Regions from separate parts of the Thiofilum sp. genome, predicted to be linked through region 1. Evidence: predicted binding sites of a transcription regulator. Region 1 holds the regulator's gene; each other region holds the start of a gene.

What was found. Region 1 encodes HrcA, which represses chaperone genes, less so after heat shock. Its sites were predicted from a motif close to TTAGCACTCNNNNNNNNNGAGTGCTAA; they were not measured.
Region 2: the regulator HrcA is predicted to act here: its motif matches at 6,063-6,089, upstream of IPL34_RS01290 (co-chaperone GroES).
Region 3: the regulator HrcA is predicted to act here: its motif matches at 3,467-3,493, upstream of rpoH (RNA polymerase sigma factor RpoH).

The regions. Positions count from the first base shown of each region.
Region 1 is NZ_JADJTF010000001.1:3,898,128-3,906,086, reverse strand. It holds gene IPL34_RS18260 (cadherin domain-containing protein) at 1-4,334, shown strand, start outside; gene hrcA (heat-inducible transcriptional repressor HrcA) at 4,571-5,626, shown strand; gene IPL34_RS18250 (hypothetical protein) at 5,706-6,158, opposite strand; gene IPL34_RS18245 (DUF4212 domain-containing protein) at 6,788-7,045, shown strand; gene IPL34_RS18240 (VC_2705 family sodium/solute symporter) at 7,058-7,959, shown strand, end outside.
Region 2 is NZ_JADJTF010000001.1:268,607-276,565, forward strand. It holds gene IPL34_RS01265 (hypothetical protein) at 1-563, shown strand, start outside; gene IPL34_RS01270 (hypothetical protein) at 650-3,088, shown strand; gene IPL34_RS01275 (hypothetical protein) at 3,212-3,709, shown strand; gene IPL34_RS01280 (hypothetical protein) at 3,768-3,920, shown strand; gene groL (chaperonin GroEL) at 4,004-5,641, opposite strand; gene IPL34_RS01290 (co-chaperone GroES) at 5,700-5,990, opposite strand; gene IPL34_RS01295 (FxsA family protein) at 6,164-6,646, opposite strand; gene IPL34_RS01300 (EAL domain-containing protein) at 6,760-7,959, opposite strand, start outside.
Region 3 is NZ_JADJTF010000001.1:1,679,849-1,687,807, forward strand. It holds gene IPL34_RS07975 (ATP-binding protein) at 1-1,525, opposite strand, end outside; gene IPL34_RS07980 (hypothetical protein) at 1,564-3,342, opposite strand; gene rpoH (RNA polymerase sigma factor RpoH) at 3,548-4,414, shown strand; gene IPL34_RS07990 (HNH endonuclease) at 4,764-5,351, shown strand; gene IPL34_RS07995 (hypothetical protein) at 5,427-5,954, shown strand; gene IPL34_RS08000 (SPOR domain-containing protein) at 5,959-6,684, opposite strand; gene IPL34_RS08005 (P-II family nitrogen regulator) at 6,957-7,295, shown strand; gene IPL34_RS08010 (ammonium transporter) at 7,309-7,959, shown strand, end outside.

The sequences.
Region 1 (7,959 bases):
ATGGTCCTGCTACTTATGGTTCAGCGAGGCATACGATTGTTTCAGGTTATCGCTTAGGTGCAACCGTTACAGCAGAGAGTAGTGCGGTACTCAATGCTGATAATAGCTCAGATAACGGAATCACGATTAGTTCAATGACACAAGGTTTAGAAGCAGACATCACTGCATTAGTTACAGGGTCGGGAGGTTTTTTAAACGCATGGTTTGACTGGAATGGAGATGGTGATTTTGCAGATGGTGGCGAACAAGTATTGTCTAACAACAGTGATGGCGATCTATTAGATAGGAATGGCAGCGTCGGAACTATAGTACAACGTATTTCAGTACCCTCTTATGCTGTAGCTAATGTATATGCACGTTTTCGTTGGTCTACAACACCCACATTCCCTTATGACATTACGGAAACTACTGCTGATAAACCCGATGGCGAAGTCGAAGATTATGCTTTCACTGTTGCCACAGGTAACCCAGCTCCTAGTGGTACACAAGTTTGTACTAACAAAACAGGAACTTGGACTGGTTCAGGTTTAAACTGGACAGCAACAGCGGGTACGCTGACGGTGGGGGCTAGTTTTTCTGCCGCAACTGGGGCATCTATTACAGGTATGGGTGCATCTACTATGAATACGATTAATGCGTGGAGTGATACCAGTGTCCAAGGAGCACCTGCCTTAATAACGACTTATAATTGGGATACTACCCCAGAGAATGCTGGTTTGCCTGCTAGTAATGATGCAGCATCAGGAACTATGACTTTATCTTTTAGCCAACCTGTCACTAATCCTGTAATTCATCTTGATCGTATTGGTGCAGCAGGCTACAGCGTACCAGGCTCGGCTGTAATTTCCCCGACTACTGCGGGAGCTTCTTATACTCGACTAGCAGGAACTCCACATTTTGTCGTGTGGACAGATCGTTTACATCGGGAGTTAGGTGGAGTGGCGGCCACGACAGAGGAGTCTGCTATGACACCTAGTACAGGAACATCTGCTGGTTCAGTAGCTGTGGTTGGAACTTACTCCAGTCTAGCCTTTACTATGACGGGGCGTGGGGTTGAGGGGCCAGGTGGGGATACTTTTAAAATGGTAGTGTGTGCTACTCCATCTAATATAGCACCTGTGATCACGAGTAATGGAGGGGGATCGAGTGCGAGTCTGAGTGTAGCGGAGAATCAGACGGCGGTGACGACGGTGACTGCTACGGATGCGAATGGAGATACGTTAAGCTATAGCATTACGGGAGGGAATGATGCGTCAAAGTTCAATATTAATGCTAGCACGGGGGTACTGACTTTCATCAGTGCACCTAACTGTGAAGTTCCTACCGATGTAGGAGCGAATAATGTCTATAACGTACAAGTAACGGTCTCGGATGGTAATGGCGGTACGGATGTACAAAGTATTGCGGTGACGGTTACGGACGTGAATGAAAACGTAGCACCTGTGATCACGAGTAATGGAGGGGGATCGAGTGCGAGTCTGAGTGTAGCGGAGAATCAGACGGCGGTGACGACGGTGACTGCTACGGATGCGAATGGAGATACGTTAAGCTATAGCATTACGGGAGGGAATGATGCGTCAAAGTTCAATATTAATGCTAGCACGGGGGTACTGACTTTCATCAGTGCACCTAACTATGAAGTTCCTACCGATGTAGGAGCGAATAATGTCTATAACGTACAAGTAACGGTCTCGGATGGTAATGGCGGTACGGATGTACAAAGTATTGCGGTGACGGTTACGGACGTGAATGAAAACGTAGCACCTGTGATCACGAGTAATGGAGGGGGATCGAGTGCGAGTCTGAGTGTAGCGGAGAATCAGACGGCGGTGACGACGGTGACTGCTACGGATGCGAATGGAGATACGTTAAGCTATAGCATTACGGGAGGGAATGATGCGTCAAAGTTCAATATTAATGCTAGCACGGGGGTACTGACTTTCATCAGTGCACCTAACTATGAAGTTCCTACCGATGTAGGAGCGAATAATGTCTATAACGTACAAGTAACGGTCTCGGATGGTAATGGCGGTACGGATGTACAAAGTATTGCGGTGACGGTTACGGACGTGAATGAAAACGTAGCACCTGTGATCACGAGTAATGGAGGGGGATCGAGTGCGAGTCTGAGTGTAGCGGAGAATCAGACGGCGGTGACGACGGTGACTGCTACGGATGCGAATGGAGATACGTTAAGCTATAGCATTACGGGAGGGAATGATGCGTCAAAGTTCAATATTAATGCTAGCACGGGGGTACTGACTTTCATCAGTGCACCTAACTATGAAGTTCCTACCGATGTAGGAGCGAATAATGTCTATAACGTACAAGTAACGGTCTCGGATGGTAATGGCGGTACGGATGTACAAAGTATTGCGGTGACGGTTACGGACGTGAATGAAAACGTAGCACCTGTGATCACGAGTAATGGAGGGGGATCGAGTGCGAGTCTGAGTGTAGCGGAGAATCAGACGGCGGTGACGACGGTGACTGCTACGGATGCGAATGGAGATACGTTAAGCTATAGCATTACGGGAGGGAATGATGCGTCAAAGTTCAATATTAATGCTAGCACGGGGGTACTGACTTTCATCAGTGCACCTAACTATGAAGTTCCTACCGATGTAGGAGCGAATAATGTCTATGACGTACAAGTAACGGTCTCGGATGGTAATGGCGGTACGGATGTACAAAGTATTGCGGTGACGGTCACCGATTTCTCAGAAAAGGTCTTGGAATACACCATTCGCCGTACTCCTGATGGACGTTATCACGTCTATATGCGTCCCACGGTAGCCATGACTCAAGGACCTAATATCAGCTTTACCGGACAAATCACCCTCACTGTTCCGACGGGAACCGGTGTGAATCAGTTCTTAGTGAATGACTTACAGAGCCTAGTACCTAGTGTTACGTGGTCAGTGAGTTCACGCACCGATGCCCCTACGGAAAGCACCAGTGTGGACTACCTATCCTTTACCTTCGCGCCCTTAGCGACGGATCAATTTAATTGGCAAGCAGGGACAGAGCTAGAGGTGTTCAACTTCATGAATCCGAATGCCTGTATTGGTGTAGTGGACGTGATGGATGAGAGTGATGCTTTTAACCAGCTACCTAATTCAGTCAATAGTGTACCGAGCAATCAGTTCACTAATAGCGGATGGGGAACAGCTAGTGATAATAATTACTTAGGTAATTATGGTACTCCGGTCGATTGCTTTAATAATGCTGCTCCGGTGATTACTAGCGACGGTGGCGGTGCAACCGCAGCGCTGAGTGTGCCTGAAAATCAAACGGCAGTAACAACGGTTACAGCAACCGATGCGAATGCTACCGATACCTTGACCTATAGCATCAGTGGCGGAGCGGATGTGGCTAAGTTTGCCATCAATGCCACCACAGGTGTTTTGACCTTCATCAGTGCGCCGGACTATGAAGCGCCCACGGACGTAGGCACTGACAATGTGTACGAAGTCCAAGTCACCGTTTCGGACGGTAATGGCGGTACCGATGTGCAAGACATTAGTGTCACGGTCACGGATGTAGGCGAAGGTGTCGTATTGCGGGTTAAGGGTTTCTTACAAGGACCGTTTAATAGCGAAAATCGGTTGATGTTCGACTCCTTACGTACCCTTAATCTAATCCCTAGTACCCAACCCTATAGTATGGTTCCTTTCAATTATGCGGGAACAGAGCAAGCGAATGTGGCACTACTCAGCACCACAGGTGCAGAAGCCCTAGTCGATTGGGTCTTAGTGGAGTTACGGGATGCGACTACCCCGACTATCGTTTTAGCAACACAAGCCGCACTATTACAACGTGATGGTGATGTGGTGACGGCGGATACGGGTAGTGTGGATCTGACCTTTGCCAGCCTCACGGCGGGTAATTACTATGTCACCCTACGGCATCGTAATCACCTCGGTGTGATGAGTGCGAGTGCGTTACCGCTCAGCCCTGTACCGACCTTAGTGGATTTCACCTTAACCGCGACAGCGGTGTCTGGTAGCCATGCTCGCTTAGTGGTCGATACGACTGCCCTACTCTGGGCAGGAGACACCAATAAGAGTAATCACATTATCGCCAATGGTCCTAGTAATGATATTAACGACCTATTAGGTCCCGTACTGTTGCATGAAGGAAATACCTTACTCAATAGTAACTACCTGCTAGCCGGTTATCGCCCCTCGGATGTGGATATGAATGGATACACTCTCTTTGCAGGGCCAAACAATGACACTAACCTTGTGATCGGGAATGTGTTATTACACCCTGCCAGTACCACCTTCTCCGCTAACTTCGTGATCAATGGAGGGATACCGCAAGCACAATAGTCAAGGGTTATCCTAGCTAACTTAAGCTATAACAAGCCGCTGGACTAACCTCCAGCGGCTTGTTTATTGGCTGGGGTGAGGATTAATTAAGCGCTTGATTGGGTGCGAATTAAAATTAGTTTGCTGCTAAGCGCAAAAGCATTAAGTTAGTTAAGTCTAGAGGCTCTTGTTTGGTGTAGACTATAGAGTATGATGATAAGAGGGACTGGAGTTAAGTTAAATAGGTTATGAGACCCATGCAATCTTCAACATTAATGCCCACTTTAAATGAGCGTGCGCAGCGAGTCTTAAAGGTGTTGATTGAGGAGTATATTCAAGACGGTCAGCCCGTAGGTTCTCGCACCTTAGCTAAGCGCAGTGGTTTGGATTTAAGCCCCGCGACGATTCGGAATGTGATGGCGGATTTAGAAGATATGGGGTATATCCATTCGCCACATACCTCAGCAGGTCGCATTCCTACTTCACATGGTTATCGTTTTTTTGTCGATTCGTTAGTGCAGATTAAGCCACTAGATGCGCTTTATATTCAACAATTGCAAGGGCGCTTTAGTACTCAGTTAGATGCACACTCTTTGGTGCAATCCGCCTCTAATATGTTGTCAATGATTACCTCGTTAACGGGGGTGGTGACTTTACCCCGCCGCCAGCCTGCCCTGATTAAGCAAATAGAATTCCTGCGTCTTTCTCAGCATCAAATCTTAGTCGTGTTAGTCCTAGAGCGTAATGAGGTACAAAACCGTATTATTCACGTAGATCAAGCGTTTACCACCTCTGAATTACATCAGGCAGCTAGTTTTTTAAATGAGTACTTAACAGGGAAAACCCTGCAACAAGCGCGTGAGGTGTTGCTGCAAGCGATGAATCAAGATCGTGAGGCGATGAATCAATTGATGCTGTCGGCGATTGAGTTAGGTGAAAAGGCGTTTGATCATGCTGAGGTGGAGTCTAAAGACGATTGTGTAATAGCGGGTGAAACTAATCTCATGTCCTATGATGATTTATCGGATGTAAGCAAATTACGCGAATTATTCGGAGCATTTAATCAAAAGCGCGAGCTATTGTCGTTGTTAGACAAAAGTATTCAAGCGGATGGTGTGCAGATTTTCATTGGGCGCGAAGCAGGACTGGATGTGTTTGATGATTGTAGCCTAGTCACCGCACCTTACTCGTTAGAAGAAGAACATATTGGAGTATTAGGGGTGATTGGTCCTAAGCGTATGCCTTATGAGCGAGTCATTCCTATAGTCGATTTAACGGCACGATTATTAAGCGTAGCCATGCGACGCGATTAGGTGGATTTCGGAGTGAACGGGATGATCACCCAGTACCATCCCGTCGTAAGCATATTAATTAGCGTACTAATTAATAATTTTAATAAAGGCGGCTATTCGCAGAGTGTGATCTATAACCACCGGAGTGGCGGGCACGCTGATAATGTCCACCGCGATGATAGTTACCACGGTTTATAACCACGGTGGGGCGTGGGCGGTGATAATTATAATGAGGGCGGTTTTGAATCACTACGACGGGGCGTGGTCGATGGTAGACAGGTCTAGGACGATGGGTTACCACCACTGGACGCGGTTTGACATAGACTGGACGGGGATGTACGACGACGGGGCGTGGTCGATGGTAGACAGGTCTAGAGCTAACCACTACTACTGGGCGCGGACGGATATAATGAGGACGATAATGGGGGCGATAACCACCATGACCCCCATTGCCAATAGTGATACTCCAAGACACATTGCCAGCCCATAAATTAGGGGTTGCAGTGAGGGTAAGAGTGGTTAAACCTGCCACAATTAAAGCTTTAATAGTCACGCAATATTCTCCTAAGTCGGATTCTATGTAGGTTTTATATCATTAAATTACAGTTCAACCGGATTAGGGATTCAAATCGGAATCTGAAATTAGCGGTTTGGGTAGGAGCCGCTGTTGCTGTTGTCTTATTATGTTACCAGTATAGCAAGCTGATTGAAGTAATTGTGTAAACAATAAGGAAAGGATTAATTATTTCTAGCTACTACCGCTCATCTGCCACATAAATACTTAAGTAGTTGGTAGTTAGAAGTGTCACTGCTGAAATCGAGGTATTATGATCGTTTTTATCTAAAATTTAGCGTTAAGCTCAGATTTAAAATTCTAAAGGCTTGCCTACCTACTACGTATCCATTAGGATAACCGACAAAGCACCCGTAAGATAAGATTGCTCTATGAAGCGATCACTAAGACCCAGTTCGAGGACTGAGTTTTAGCACAAATCAATAATAATCACTGCACACAGCAGCTAGTCGATTGCTCCAAATACTTATTTCATAGTTACATGATGAAATGTAGGTTAGGGGATGGTCGGTTTTTAGACGCACATCATTGCAATAGGGATTTTATACCTATAAATGATGTGTATGTGAAGTTAACTGTTTGAGGTTTTTAATGGAGGAGTCCTATCGATGAATTCTGATAATGCATCGGCATACTGGGCTGCAAACGTGCGTTTGCTTACGGTATGTTTAGTTATCTGGTTTGTTGTCTCGTTCGGGTTTGGCATTTTATTAGTTGAGCCATTGAACAGCATCAGATTAGGCGGCTATAAGCTTGGCTTTTGGTTCGCCCAACAAGGTTCAATTTATGTATTCGTAGTTCTGATTTTCTTCTATGCGTGGCGCATGGGACAAATTGACCGTAAGTTTGACGTGCATGAAGAGTAATAGGGGAAGTAAATGACTGAACTGCAAATTTGGACTTATGCTGTTGTCGGCTTAAGTTTTGCTCTATATTTCTATATCGCTTATAAAGCTCAGGCAGGCTCTACCAGTGATTTCTACGTAGCAGGCGGTGGTGTACATCCGATTGCTAACGGTATGGCAACTGCGGCGGACTGGATGTCGGCTGCTTCCTTTATCTCTATGGCAGGTATTATTGCTTTCAGAGGTTATGACGCTTCTGTTTACCTCATGGGTTGGACAGGTGGCTACGTTTTAATGGCGATGCTACTGGCTCCTTACTTACGTAAATTCGGTAAATTTACAGTGCCTGAGTTCGTAGGTGATCGTTATCATTCTAAGATAGCCCGTATTGTGGCGGTAGTCTGCTTAGTTATCATTTCTCTGACTTATGTAGTCGGTCAAATGAAAGGCGTTGGCGTTACCTTCTCACGTTTCTTAGGCGTGTCTATGGAGTTAGGCTTAGTCGTAGGTATGGTTATCGTATTCTTCTACTCAGCATTCGGTGGTATGAAAGGTATTACCTACACTCAAATCGCTCAGTATGTGGTACTGATCCTAGCTTATACTATTCCTGCGATCTTCATTTCATTAAACCTCACTGGCAATCCTATCCCTCAATTAGGTTTAGGTTCTCAGCTAATGGATGGCAGCAATATGTATTTGCTGGATAAACTAGATCAAGTGGTAACCGACTTAGGCTTTAAGTCTTATACCAATCAAAACGATACTACCATTAATATCTTCTTATTAACGATGACATTAATGATTGGTACGGCTGGTTTACCACACGTTATTATCCGTTTCTTCACAGTACCGAAAGTAGCGGATGCGCGTTCTTCTGCTGGTTGGGCATTAATCTTCATTGCGATTCTTTACACTACTGCTCCAGCGATTGG
Region 2 (7,959 bases), 3.6 Mb from region 1:
GTGCTAATCGTATTCCTGACATTTATGGCTTGGGTGCACACCACTACGTGCAATACTCTGAACAACATCGTATGGTGCAGCTAGAACTAGCCCCTCAATGGCTCATGCCCTTTAAACAAGACTTAGTGTTTAAGCCTTGGGGAGTGCAGGGAGTGTTATTGCACTGCTTACAACGCATCGCACCTCACTGGGATACTCAAGATTGGCATACCAGTAATCAACTAGCCGATATATTGAGCTATTTAAAACCAACTCTGCTCCTAGCACTGGGTGTGCCTAGCCCACAGCTAGCGCCCCCTGAGTTGGTACTTAAGTTTGATGAGTTAATCAGTACTATTCGTACTCATCACCCCTCCTATCAGGCATTACTACAGCAACTTCAACCGCGCTTTGAGCAAATAGAGCAAATACTTAAAAATGCTCATCTCAGCAAGGGTGCTTATCTACCGGTAGCTTATTTACTACACCTAGCTTACCCCCCTCAAGCGGTATCAGAACTGGCTTTGGAGCCTATGGGTCAGATGCTTCATGTCGATTTACTAAAACCTATTGAGCATAAATAGTCCTAATTCATGCGGTAGTCTGTTAGCCAGTGGCAAGATTAATACAAAAGTAAATTTAGCTTGTTGTTGTGTGCGAGGCCACTTAAATGGTATCGGATTTGTCTACTACTACGCCGCTACATCCTATGATGGGTTGGCGTTACTCTTTAACACGTTGTTTGGGACGTACCGCCCTAGCGGATGTTTATTGGGCGCGTGATTTAGAAGTTAAGGACACCACCCAACCCGAAGCGCATGTTTTATTATTGAAAGTCAGCTCAGTACTTAGCCAACTCTCTGGTTTTGAGGATGCCTTATATGATGTGTTGATGCCCTTTACTGAGCCTAGTTCACCTGTCTTACCCACCATTACTGACAGTGGTAATGACAACGGTACATTATGGCTAGTCATGCCTCATACGGAAGGGAAACTATTGAGTGACTACCTGCAAGGTGGCAAAGATAACAAACGTTTAGTACAAGAGTTAAAGCCCTATCTGAATGTGGTAGCGACGAGTCTGACACAATTAAAGCCTCCCACTTATGGCTTTTTAGAGCCTGCTGTTTTGCAATTTTATGCTAATCAGGTGCGGTTCTTAAATGCCCCCTTAGTGTATGCCTTGCGCCACTATATTGAACAAAATACCGCACAAACAGATTATCGTCTGACTTTAAATTCTGGCTATATTAGTCCAGCCGTAGCCGTAGGTGATGTGCCACAACCTGAAGACGATGTATTTTCTTTAGCCTGTATAACCTATCACTTTTTAACCGGTGAAGCGCCCTTTAAAAAGCAACATACCCTAGAAGCCGTGGTGCGCCATACTCAAGTGAGTGCTATTAAAGGCTTACCTGCTCATGTGCAAGACGTATTACATCAAGGTTTAACCTTACAACCCGGTATACGCCAAGCGACTCCTGCTTTATTTATTAGCCAGCTTACTAAGCGCACTTCACATACTAATAAAATCCTGCCTACCGCTGTCGCCGCCGCTGTAGCGATTACGGGATTAGCAGTGCATCATCTGGTACAACGGGCCGAAAATTATCTAGATCAACAAACCGCAACGCGTGCAGAGGCTAAATCCACCCTCAGTCATGAGCCTAAGCCCCATCCCGAAGCTGTACCTCAACCCAGCAGCACTCCTCAAGGAGTAGCATTGCAACCGGATCTCACACAAGCTCAAATAGGCGCTAAGTTAGGCACTACCCCTGCGGTTGAAAATACTATAGTGGCTACTGAGCTAGACCTATTGACGACTGAATTAAAACAGCAACTCAGTTTAGGCACACAAGCCCATCTAGCTCCTCTTGTTGCTAAAATTAAAGAACAACTCCGTCATTCTACTCAACGCCAAGAGTGGAGCGCGTTACTAGAGCAGGTGCTTCAACATGAACATCAACAAGCTCAATCTCTGTTGAATCATAATGACTTAAAAGCCGCCAATAATCGTTTAGCCCAATCTGGGCAGTGGATTATAGAATTTAGCCTAGCCGAGCAAAACCTGAAGCAATTGTCATTAGAACAACAATTAAAAGCTGCCCAAGCCGAACAACTAGCCATAGAACAATTACTCGCCCAAGCTCAAGAAGCTATCAGTCAGCAACGTTGGACTGATACTAATGGCACACAAAACGCTGCTGCGTTTTTAACCCAAGTCTTAGCACGTCAGACACAACATGCCGAAGCTAAACAACTACTTTTAGAGGCTGTTAAAAATCAGCACCAAGCCATCCAACGCCAAATTAATACTAAGTCGATTCAATCGACTCAAATGTTTCTAGCTGATACAGCAGCCTTGATTAGTAAGCACAATCTAGAACCCGCTCTCACTTACCAAATTCAACTAGAGTCCGACTATCAAACCTTAATCACGACTCAACCGACTTTAGTACAGCCCAACGTTACTGCACCTATTCCAGTCGTAGCGTCTACTGATCCGGTACAAAATCAGCCTAGTACGGCCAATACTGCACTCTCTGCTCAATCGCTCACTCAAGCTATTGAACAAGCAGCGAATATTCCGGTCTTTACACCTGTAGTCGCTGCCCAAACGCCAACTACTACCCAACATGATACTGACCTTAAAGCTAAAGAGACACGCCTTACTAAAGACTTAGCTAAGAAAACACCATCCTCTCTAGAGCCAACAGAACCTATTGCTCTAGCCCAACGTCCTGCCACAGTGCGCCCACCCATAGCTACAGTAAAAGCACAACCTAGCTCTACGACTCGTGTTACGCAACCGCCTATTCATTACCGTCCTCCGCCCACAAAATCGGTGCAAACACCACGCTTGATTACACCTAATCATCGTCCGATAAGACCCGATTACCCACCTCGTCAAGTGGCAGAGGATATAGAGCCTATGCGGCGTGCGGATCGAGCCTATGCAGTGCCGATACAACCTAGGCGCTTACCTCCTACACCGCAGTACCGTAATCCACCTATGCGAGCACAAGCACCTAGATCACAGCCTTACTCGCCCCCTATTGACTCGGTAGATGAGCTGATTGAAGTGCCTTTATCAACGATTTTGGATTAATTTTTAACTAATTGTCCAAATACCTAGGGTTATTTGACACTTTTGCGTCATCTCTTGGTCTATTATTGCGTTACACATATAGACCTAGCCAACTGATTACAAGGCTTTGACCAAGGGATGAACATGCACGCAACCACTTCCGGTGACGAAATTTTAAGAGGCATTATTACTGACTTACAACGTCAAGCACATTGGGCTGAAATTATTCCATTTTTAGAACAACACTCCGCTGATATTTTGCTTAAAAAACGGCAATCTCCAGCATTATATGCTAAACATAAACGTTGGTTACTCAATACAGAACGCTTAACTATTGCTCAAGTATTGGTATTCAGACGCCTGACTGGTCAAACGCCTTTATCCCAAGGTGAGTTTGTCCGTCTGCTGGGGGGCAATCCGTACTGCGAGGGAATTACGGCACAAGAGAAACGTGAGATACAATCTCATATCCAATATTGGACTAACCAGATTCGCAACAACATTCGTCCCATCATGGCAGACTATTTCGGGCTAATGAATATCCACTGGCAAGAAGGTGAGAAACCAGGTGGAGGTGAATATTCCATTCAAGCCTCTGATTTATTGCTAGAGTTTTTTCAAACTCGGCTCTATGCCACTTAAGAGATGAATACTTATGAATCAGAAATGTTGTGCACTTATGCTATTGGTGAGCTTGCTCATGACCAGTACCCCTTTATTGGCTGTAGATTCGGAAGCATTAGGAGAAGAGCTGAAGAAAGGGCAGAATCGTGCAGAAACTCAAAAGCCTACACCACAAAAGCAAGCAGATGAAGAGCTGGCTCGCACCTCTAAGCAGGGCAAAACCAAATAGATTGGCAATAAGGTACAGCTAACAAAAAGCCCGCAGTTGCGGGCTTTTTGTATTAGCAAGGCTGGTTAAGCGTAATCAGATGCTTACATCATACCGCCCATGCCACCCATGCCGCCCATATCAGGCATTGCTGGAGCATCTTTCTTCGGTAGTTCGGCAACCATCGCTTCAGTCGTGATAATTAAACCCGCTACTGATGCAGCATTTTGTAATGCTGTACGCGTTACTTTAGTAGGATCGAGGATACCCATAGCAATCATATCGCCATACTCAGAAGTACGTGCGTTATAACCATAGTTACCTTGACCGGCTTTAACAGCATTCAGTACTACTGATGGCTCATCACCAGCATTATCACAGATTTGACGTAAAGGTTCTTCCATAGAGCGTAAAGCAATTTGGATACCCATATCTTGATCGTGATTTTCGCCTTTTAAGCCAGCAATAGCTTGTAAAGCACGTACTAGAGCCACACCACCACCGGGTACAACACCTTCTTCTACCGCTGCGCGAGTGGCATGTAGAGCATCTTCTACGCGTGCTTTCTTCTCTTTCATTTCGACTTCAGTAGCAGCACCCACTTTAATTACTGCCACACCGCCTGCTAATTTAGCTACGCGTTCTTGTAATTTTTCACGATCATAATCAGAAGTAGTGACTTCGATTTGAGCACGGATTTGATCAACGCGTGATTTAATATCATCAGCATTGCCAGAGCCATCGATAATCGTGGTGTCTTCTTTAGTGATCACTACGCGTTTAGCTTGACCTAGATCATTTAAAGTCACTTGATCTAGGCTCATGCCCACTTCTTCAGAAATCACCGTACCGCCTGATAGGGTAGCGATGTCTTGTAACATGGCTTTACGACGATCACCAAAACCGGGCGCTTTTACCGCAGCTACTTTCACAATACCGCGAATATTGTTCACCACTAAAGTGGCTAAGGCTTCGCCCTCGATGTCTTCAGCGATAATCACTAAAGGACGCCCCGCTTTGGCAGCACCTTCTAAAGCTGGGAGCATATCACGGATATTAGAGATTTTCTTGTCGTGTAACAGAATAAAAGGATTCTCTAATTCAGCCGTCATATTTTGTTGGTTATTAACAAAATAAGGAGAGAGGTAGCCACGATCAAATTGCATACCTTCTACTACTGCTAATTCGTTCTCTAAAGAGTTACCTTCTTCAACGGTAATAACGCCCTCTTTACCAACTTTATCCATCGCTTCAGCAATAATGTTACCGATAGACTCATCAGAGTTAGCAGAAATAGTACCAACTTGAGCAATAGCATTATTATCTGCACAAGGCTTAGACATACCGTGTAATTGCGCTACAGCAGCAGTTACTGCTTTATCAATACCGCGCTTTAAATCCATTGGATTCATGCCCGCAGTGACTGATTTCATGCCTTCACGCACAATCGCTTGCGCTAATACCGTTGCAGTGGTCGTACCGTCACCGGCTGCATCAGAGGTTTTAGAAGACACTTCTTTGACTAACTGAGCGCCCATATTCTCGAATTTGTCTTCTAATTCGATTTCTTTCGCAACAGACACACCGTCTTTCGTTACGGTTGGCGCACCGAAAGACTTTTCTAATACAACATTACGACCTTTTGGACCTAAGGTTACTTTCACTGCATTCGCTAACACATTGATACCACGTACCATACGGGCGCGAGCATCATCACCAAAACGTACTTCTTTAGCACTCATTTTTTATTCCTTTCTAAGCCTGATTTCTGAAGGTATTAAACTAAAATACTGGAAGCGCTTAAGCTTCAATCACGGCTAAAATGTCTTCTTCACGCATGATTAATAACTCTTCGCCATTAACGCGAACGGTTGTACCTGCGTATTTACCAAATAATACGGTGTCGCCTTCTCTTACTTGTAAGGGAGCACGTTGATTGTCATTACCTAATTTGCCAGGACCTGTTGCTAATACTTGACCGCGATCAGGCTTTTCAGTCGCATTATCAGGGATAATAATGCCGCCTGCTGTTTTACGTTCTTCTTCTAAACGACGCACCACAACGCGATCATGCAAAGGACGAATGTTCATGGATGACTCCTCTAAACTTCAAATAAGGTAGTTAAATAATCACAACACTACGATGAAGCTTATATATATTTATTAGCACTCACCGTTAATGAGTGCTAATAATAAGGATAGAGTCTATGATGTCAAGGGTGGGATGATAATTTTCTTACACTATTCACTGGAGTCATGCGCTTTTAGTCCTTGCGCACATATTCACCCTCATAGTCATAGTGTGTCTGACCATGAGGTTTTATAGTAATTTGTTCAGGTGGGATGACACGAGCCTCTGTATGATAAGTGGCTGTATGAGCAGTACTTTTCATTTTTTGGCTCACTAACACTTTTAAAATAGCGCGACGTGTCACAGGAATTAGCAACAACAAACCGATTACATCACTAACAAAGCCCGGAATTAACAGCAATAAGGCAGCAATCCCTACCATTAGCCCCTCTAAAACCTCTAAGGTCGCGGTTTTGCCACTTGATACGGCACTCATGACTCTCTGCACAGTAGCTAGTCCCTCAAGACGTAATAAATAGCTTCCTGCAATAGTCATGACGATCAGGAGTAATAGGGCTAATAAGTAGCCAATTGCTTGTCCCACTTGTATAAAAGTGAAAATTTCAATAGCTGGAATAAGAATTAAGATCACCGCCAAAAAGGGGAAACGGTTCACAGTACTATCCTTAACTGAAGAGTTGGTGAATAAGTTAATGGATACTACCTTATGATCAAGCCACCTTGTTAGGCAAGTTTACCTTGCAAAAAGTGCTTATTCGAGGCTTAAGCTTATTCACGTCTCGCTAAACTAGGAGGCTGGATGCCATTGGCACACAACTCTAAAAAGGGATAAGGCTTACCACAGTAAAAACCCTGAGCAAAGTTAATCCCAATAGTACGTAACTGATCTAAAGTTTCCCCGTCTTCAACTAGCTCGGCAATAGTATGTAGCTTCATCACCTGTCCTACCTCATGCACTGCCTTGATCATTGCTGCATCCACAGGACTAGAGACTAAGTTGTGCACAAAATTACCATCAATTTTTAGATAGCTCAGTGGCAAATCACGAATATAGCTCAACGATGAAAACCCACTGCCAAAATCATCTAAGACTAAACTCACCCCTAATTGGCTCAACGACTTCATTAAACGTTTGGTATGAACAAAATTGGCAATAGCGACCGACTCAGAAATTTCAAAACAGAGTAGTTTAGGGTTGGTTTGCCATTGGGCTATTTGCTGCTTAATATAGTCAAATAAATCAATATCTTGTACTGCTTGCGAAGATAAATTAATCATAAAGCGCGGCTCAATACCATTGGCTACTTTCAGGTCGTGTTGGGACATTAATTGAAAGACACGCCGAATAATCCAACGATCAATCCGCGCCATCATATCTAATCGATCAGCTGCGGGTAAGAAACTGCCCGGACTTAGTATTGTTTTTTTATAAGGCAAACGTAGTAAGATTTCAAAATGCACATAAGGGCTGCACACCTGATCTTGGAGCGGAAAAATCGGCTGCACAAATAACACAAAATGATCTTGTGTCATGGCATCTTGTAGTAGTTTAGCCCAATCAGTGCGCATGGATTCGGACTCAAACACTTTAGTATTGGCAGGTTGCGCCATATGCACCGAAATCTGGTTCCGTCCTAATGCTTTGGCGGCATAACACGCTTTATCTACTGAGGCAAAGGTTTCACTAATCTCACCTTTATAATCGGGCTTAATCTCTAATACCCCAATACTCGCCGCCACGTTAAACACTTGCCCCTTCCAACTAAAACGAAACCCACGCAATTCATGTTGAATGGACTCCATAATATGAATGCCTTTATCTAAGGCACATTTCTCTAATAGAATGGCAAACTCATCCCCGCCCATCCGTGCAACTTTATCGGTACGCCTTACCGCTCTTAAAAAGATCTGTGCAACTTGCTTTAACAGCTCATCTCCGGCTTGATGACCACTGGTATCATTCACTAC
Region 3 (7,959 bases), 2.2 Mb from region 1:
CGATTTCACGCCTTGTTTGCTCTTGCGTGGCATCAATGGCATTACTGATTAAATTAACAATAATTTGCTCTAGCCAAATCTGATCTGCCCATACCAACGGTAAATCAGGAGCATAATCGGTGTTTAGAGTGACTTGGTGTTTTAGTAATGCAGGGTGCATGATTAATAAGGCGGCTTGAATGGCTCCTTCTAAGGAGCACGCGCTAAAACTACCGTGGCTCTTACGTGAAAACAGTTTAAGTTGATGAGTGATGGTTGCCATGCGCTCGGTGAGTTGACTAATTTCAGTGAGATTTTGTTGTACTAAGGTGTAATGGCTAAGCGTCAGTAATTGCTGTGCATTATCGGCATAGGTGCGTATGGCGCTTAACGGATTATTGAGTTCATGATTAATGCTAGCGGCTAGTTGTCCTAGTGCAGCCATTTTGGCCGCTTGGATCAGTTCCCCTTGAGCTTGTTTTAGTGCCTGAGTACGTTCGGTGACTTTAGTTTCTAAGGCTTCCAGTGCTTGTTGCTCATAATGACGCCGCTGTCTGCTCATGCGCCAAGCGAAATAACCTAATAACCCTGCCATGCCCAGTACTAAGCTGGTTATCAACGTAATCCAAAGCAGTTGGCGCTCAATAGGTTGTTGATCTATTAAAATGTGTACCGTCCAGCCCTCTTGGGGCAGCTCCTTATAAACATGGGTATAGGTGTGCTTATCCCATTGCCATTCAGCAGCATTTGTTAGTAAAGGGGTTTGAGTAGCGAGGGCTGGAATCGTTTTGCCATTATAACGTCGTGTGGTATTAAGTTTTTGTTGTGCTTCAGCGTTCAGAGGGCTGAGTGCATGTAGCGACCAGTGCTTTTGACTGGTCATAAAAATAACACCTAGTTCATCGGTAATCATAAACTCAGCAGGTGCTTGATCTGCCGTCCAGTCTTGTTCAAAGTGCGTAATATTAATTTTGACGGTAATCACCCCGATGATTTGCCCCTGCGTGTTTCTAACCGCATAGGAAAAATAATAGCCACGCTCTTTGGAGGCACTACCTAACGCATAATAGCGCCCCAATTGTCCTTGCATAGCCTGTTGAAAGTAGGGGCGAAAATGATAGTTTTGCCCAATAAACGTATTAGGGCTTTGCCAATTACTAGCAGCGATAGTTAGTCCAGCAGTATTTTTAAGATAAATATCTTGAGTACCGGCTTGTTGATTAAGATCGGTGAGATAGAGATTTAAATACGGTAGCGTTGCTGGTGAGGGGGCAGGTGTGCTGAGGTAGTCAATAATCAGCGGGTTTTTAGCTAATATTAGGGGCAAATAAGCATGACGCATCAAGAGAGCATCTAGTTTACTTTTTAAATGGGCTAGATGATAATTCGCTTCTTGTTCTAACTGAACATACAGTGTGTGGCGTGCGAGTGAGTAGGTGATACCTAGCAATAAGCCACCCACTAATAGCAGCAAACCAGCTAATAGCAGGGGGCGCACGGCATTAGAAACGTAGGTTAGGCACGTTTTAGTACTGAGTTGGGTCATGTAGTATCAATAACATAACCCCTACACACTGTCACGGCCTACTGTGTGATACTCATCGGTTCATTAATACGTACCATACGTAGTTGTTGCTCACGTTGCCGTAGAATTTTGTCTTTGACCTGTAACTGTTGATTGAGTTGTTCAATCATCTGTGTTTTAAGCTGAATCACTTTCTCACGTTGTTTCAACGCCTCCATATAACGGCTGCCTTCTGAATCCTGATAGCTTTGTAGCGCGGCTAATCGCTGGATAATTTGCTGCTCCAAGCCTTGTAAATGTTGCTCACGTTGTTCTAGGCGGTGTTGAGCTTGTTTAAGTAGCTCGGTAGGTTCAGCATAGGAGGGTTGTGGTGTTTTTAATAGTTCTGCAAGAGTCGCTAATTGTGCTCTGAGTTCTTCTTCTAAAGTGGTGACACTGTGATGACGTAACTCTAAATCCTGTTCGCGTTGGCTGAGTTGTTTTTCCCAGTCTTTCAAATGAAGCGTGTGCTGTTCTAAAGCACGACTATGCTTAATCAGGGTTTGATCTTTTTCCGCAATCACATGGTCTTTTTCTAGCAGTGTGCTTTGTAATTGCGCAACATGGAGTTGTTGTTGGGTGAGGGTGTGCTCGCGCTCTTTGAGATGTTGTTGCCATTCCTGCATCTGATGCTCTAAAAACTCAATATGTTGAGCTTTTTTGGATAAAAGCTGTTCTAGATTAAGAAATTGCTGATTGCATTCTTCTAGTTTGGCTTGGCGGGTTTGCAAAATCGCATCCAGCTTTTCAATGCGCTGTTGTAACTCTTGAATGGTTTGATCACGTTCCTGAATCGCTTGATCGCGGTTATTAAGCTGATAAGTTTGCTCGGTTAAGTGAGTATCACGTTGGGTTAGTAGTTCTGCTTTAGCTAATGTGACCTGATCCCGTTGGGCAATTTGTTGATCGCGCTCCGTGATTTGTTGATCCCGTTGGGTTAATTGCTGCTCGCGTTCTAATAAATGCTGTTCTTGTGCTTGCAGTTGTAGGGTCTGAGTGTGTAATAACTCTTGCTGTTGCTTAAACTGTTGTCCTTGCTGCTGAATCAGTTCTAACTGTTGCTTAATCGCTTGATCACGCTCTTGTAATACGGTTTCACGTTGTTGAAGTTGCTGTTCTAATTGAGTAAGGCGCTCACCCCATTGGCTGAGTTGTTTATTACGCTGTTGAATGTGCTGCTCTTGCTCGCTAATCATTTGTTGATGATCAGCCACTAAATTAGCCGCCTGAGCCTGTTGTTTTTGATGCTCATGTGTCCAACGATTTAGCTCTAATAGTTTGGCTTCTAAGGCAGTAATAATCTCATCACGCTTTGCTAGTTGTTTGTCACGCGCTTCAATCTCACGGTGGCGCTTCACTAATAAGCGCTCACGCTCTTCTAGTTGCTTATCACGTTGATGCACATCTTCTTCATAGTGCAGTTTGAGCTTATAAATTTCGTGTTCTTTATCAGAGAGCTGTTTGCGCAATACATTCAGTTGGTGGGTATACTGTAAGTTTGGCTTAATACCTTGAGCGCGTGCATGCTCTTGTATCTCCATAAAGCTTTGTAATTCGCGGATTTTGCTTTGAAGCTGTAGATCTTTGTCATTGATTTGCTTGGTACGAGTTTCTAATAGATACTCAAACTCTTCAATAAGTTGGTTACGTTTAATGAGTTCCGCTTCTAGCACCTGAATGCGTTGACTAGAATCGAGTTGCTCTGTGGGGAGAGGTGGAATTTTTAATCGAGTAGAGTTTGCCTCTAGGACATTGCTAGTGGCATGAGAGTCAGTGGAATGATCTGTAAGGCCAAGCATAATAGAGCCACTCTAGGTTATAAGACAGTTTAATAATAAGGCGAGCTAGAGAGGCACTAAAGGGTGGGTAGTACAGAGGTAGCAATTCTGTTTACGAGCTGTCAAGGGGTTTTAACCAAAAAAATTAGCACTCATCATTAAAGAGTGCTAAAATAGCAAAAAGTCAAGCACTAAAAATCGTTAATCTTAAGGAGATTACCCTATTATGAGTCAAGCATTGATGTTACGTGGACAAACTTTACCAAGCCCTGTGGGTAGCTTGGAGAGTTATATCCATGCCATTCATGCGATTCCCGTACTCGAGGCAGACGCAGAAAAAGAATTAGCCTCACGTCTCCGCTTATATAATGACTTAGATGCGGCACGACGTTTGGTGTTGCATAACCTACGCTTCGTGGTAAAAGTGGCGAGGGGCTATAATGGTTATGGTCTGGCATTAGGTGATTTAATCCAAGAAGGGAACATTGGGCTGATGAAAGCGGTCAAACGTTTCGATCCGGAGATTAATGTGCGCCTGATCTCGTTTGCAGTACATTGGATTCGCGCTGAAATTCATGAGTTTATTTTACGCAACTGGAAGATTGTTAAAGTTGCTACCACTAAAGCACAACGTAAGTTGTTCTTTAATTTACGTAGTAGCAAAAATCGTCTGGGATGGCTCACTCATCAAGAGGCACAGTCTGTCGCCGATGATTTAGGGGTGAGCACGGCGGATGTATTAGAAATGGAAAAGCGCATGAGTGCGCAAGATGTGGCGTTTGATTTATCACCGGATCAAGAAGACAGTGAACAAAACTATGCACCACAACACTACTTAGCCAGTAGTGATTATGATCCTTCTGAAGTTCTCGAAAATGAGGAGTGGGAGGATTTTACGCGTGAGCGTTTTGCGCTAGCACTCAGTGAACTCGATGAGCGTAGCCGTGACATCTTAGCGAGTCGCTGGTTAGCGGAAGAAAAGGCAACCTTGCAAGAGTTGGCTGAGCGTTATCACGTATCAGCCGAGCGTATTCGCCAATTGGAAAATGTGGCGGTGAAGAAATTAAAACAGGCGGTTCTGTTGGAAGCATAAAATGACTTCTATAAAAAAAGCCGCGTTAAGCGGCTTTTTTTTGGTCTATTCAAAGGCTGTTAATTGCCAAAGAAGACTACCGAGAAGAATGAGAACCATGACCATGCCACTAAGGCAATCACAATTGCCATGGGCAAACCAAAACCAAAATCTAATTTAAACATAGTATTTACCTTTTCACAGATGACCTAATGTAGAGCATAATCCAATCGAGGTCTAACCGACAAGCATTAGGTTTCGTTAATATGCTCATTTATGGCTTGTCACCAAACTTTAACTTTTTTTATGTACTCATTCAGTAGGATAGGAGCCTATCAGTGCTGACACACTAGCAAACAAGGATAACGATATGGAACAAAACTTAAATCAAGCGATTTTGCGAACGGATATCAGTGGCTTGCCACTCGAATGGATTCATTTCCAAACGGCCGTAAAATTATATTGTGCCGATCAAGTAGCCTATACCTGTGGATCGCCTCTATTAGTGATTCATGGTGGGATTAATGCGCGTACCGGCGAACAAAGTGTGCTTGAGATTAATTCTATTATCGCAACGGTGGGTAGTCAGCACGGGCTTAATAGCCAACGCTATATACCCCCTTTGAATAATTCAGCTTTGTTTAGGCGTGATAGCCATACCTGTATGTATTGCGGCGAAACCTTTAGTGAGCGGCACTTATCCCGTGATCATATTCGCCCCCTTGTACAAGGTGGACAAGATACTTGGACGAATGTGGTGACGGCTTGCCGTGATTGTAATAGCCTTAAAGGGGGACGCACCCCTGAGCAGGCGCATATGCCCCTCTTGGCTATACCTTTTCAGCCGACTTATGCGGAATATGTGTATCTTCAAGGTAGGCATATTTTAGCGGATCAAATGGAGTTTTTATGTGCGCATTTTCCGCGTAGCAGTCGCTTACGGGAACGCTTGCAGTAACTTGACTCAATAATCCTTTGACTTAAGCTCCTAAGGTATACACTTTAGGAGTGACAAGGATTAAGAGGTATTAGGATGATAGTCCCCATATGCTGCCAGCGAGTATTGCTCATCGCTACCTTGAGTTTGCTATGCACCGCTTGCCAAGAACAAGCTGATGCAACTTTGACTCCTAAAGTCGAAATCAAACCCACCCCTAATACTCAATTGACCGAATTAGCCCTGCCCCCGATGGATTCAAAGCCCTATATTACGGATCAATATCAACTACCTACGGGGCTAGTAGTGCAGCTATGGCAAGAACAGGGTCAGTGTCAACTCCAAATAGGGCAACACGCTAAACAAGTATTAGCACTACAAGCCCCCTGTCGCTTTATGCGTTCTCCAGCCACTGATAAGGTACAAGTCTTCAAAGCAGATCGTGTAATACGAGTGGTAGCCCTAGTAGGGGACGTTATAAATAAGGATTGTGGCAATGCAGTACGCGCTCTAATCGTGCGCGGTAATAGTGTGCATTTAGCCGATAAAACCCTTAAACAAGGCTCGTATTGTGTGAGTCGAGGGTTAGAAAACGCGCATTACGTACAGTTTTTGAAGCCTTAAGCTTTTAGTAACTCGGTTGGCGCATTAACACGAAACTTTTACTCAATAATTTGGGATAGCGGCGGCGAATCTGATCACGTACTGCACGGGCGCTATTTAAATTAGCATAACGTCCTACTCGTACTCTAAATAATATGCCAGCCTTATCTTCTATTTGGTAAATATAAACTAAATAACCATCTTGCTCTAAGGAGCGCCTAATACTGTAAGCCGTTTTTGAATAATAGCCGGCATAGACTTGTACGGTGTAATAACCTTTAGCTAAATTGGCTGGAAACTCAGCAGGTGGATTAGTGACTCGCACTGGAGCAGAGCGGGTGCTGCGTCTATATTCTAAGCTTTGGGTTTGTGGCGTCTCTTGTATGGCTTGGGTAGCGGCGGCAACAGGTTCTTGAGTCATCAGGGAGGTGCTATTGGAGTCGTTACTGTCTTGATACACCGCATTATCATCATTGGGTGGAACCCATTCATCGGTTAAAAGTTCACCCTCTGGGGCAGCTACCGAGGCATTAACCCCTTGATTAGTCGTATTAGCAGGCACTTTGGGCAGACTGATACTAGGTAGTCTCTCAGTAATCTGGCTCATACTGGGGAGTTTATCCATGCCGGGGATCATGTTTTTTTTGTATAGCAGAATTAAACCCACCACGATAATAACAAAGATGAGTACGTGCGATAAACGAAGTCCCCCCCCTCTGGGGCGTTGAGTACTTGGCGCAGGCTGAGACATATGAAACCCATGTTAGTTTTCCCTAACTATAGACAAGTTCTAATACTTTCCCAAGTAAAACTCATTAATGCCTAAAGTCTGCTTATAAAATGTACTCTAACCATGGTGCGCTGCAATAGTATAAGCACTTTTTTAGTGCAAAATGGATGCACTATTTAAGTACTTTTCTATTAATAGCGCCTCTATAAGGGTTTGGCATATCAATTGCAAAGTATTTCCTAACCGGACACTTTTAGAGTCCATTCCACAGACGGTTATGGAGTACACATTAAATGAAAATGATCACTGCCATTATTAAACCCTTTAAGCTCGATGATGTGCGCGATGCCTTGGGTGAAATTGGGATTAAGGGAATAACAGTTACAGAGGTCAAAGGATTTGGTCGCCAGAAAGGACATACTGAGTTATATCGTGGTGCTGAGTATGTTGTTGATTTTTTGCCTAAAATTAAATTAGAAGCAGCGGTGGATGATGCAGTGGTTGATCAGGTGATTGAAGTAATCACTAATTCAGCTAATACCGGAAAAATTGGTGACGGCAAAATTTTCGTATCCCCTATTGAACAAGCTATTCGGATTCGCACTAGCGAACGCGGCGTGGATGCACTCTAAGGAGCATTGAAATATGAAGTATTTACGGTTAATGAGTTTAATGACTTTATTGGGGGCATCGAGTTTAGCACTAGCAGATACTCCTGTGCCGGATAAAGGCGATACCACTTGGATGATGATTTCTACCATTCTGGTTATTTTGATGATTTTACCCGGTTTGGCTTTATTTTATGGCGGTTTAGTACGCGCTAAAAATATGTTGTCAGTACTGAGCCAAGTGTTTGCTATTTTTTGCGTGATTGCCATTTTATGGGTGGTTTATGGTTATAGCCTAGCCTTCACCGATGGCGGAGCGCTCAATAGCTTTATAGGTGGTTTTGACAAACTGTTCCTTAAGGGCGTTGATACTGCTGCGGTGGTTGAAACCTTCTCCAAAGGTGTAGTCATTCCTGAAATGGTATTTATGGTATTCCAATTAACCTTTGCGGGGATTACGGCTGCTTTGATCGTGGGTGGATTTGCCGAGCGCATTAAGTTTTCAGCCTTAATTGTCTTCAGTGCTTTATGGTTCACTTTCTCTTATTTACCCATGGCTCATATGGTGTGGTTCTGGGGTGGTCCTTCAGCACCTACTGCGCCAGCAGGTTTTTTATTTAGTCACGGTGCTCTCGATTTTGCAGGTGGTACAGTCGTCCATATTAATGCAGCGATTGCCGCTTTAGTG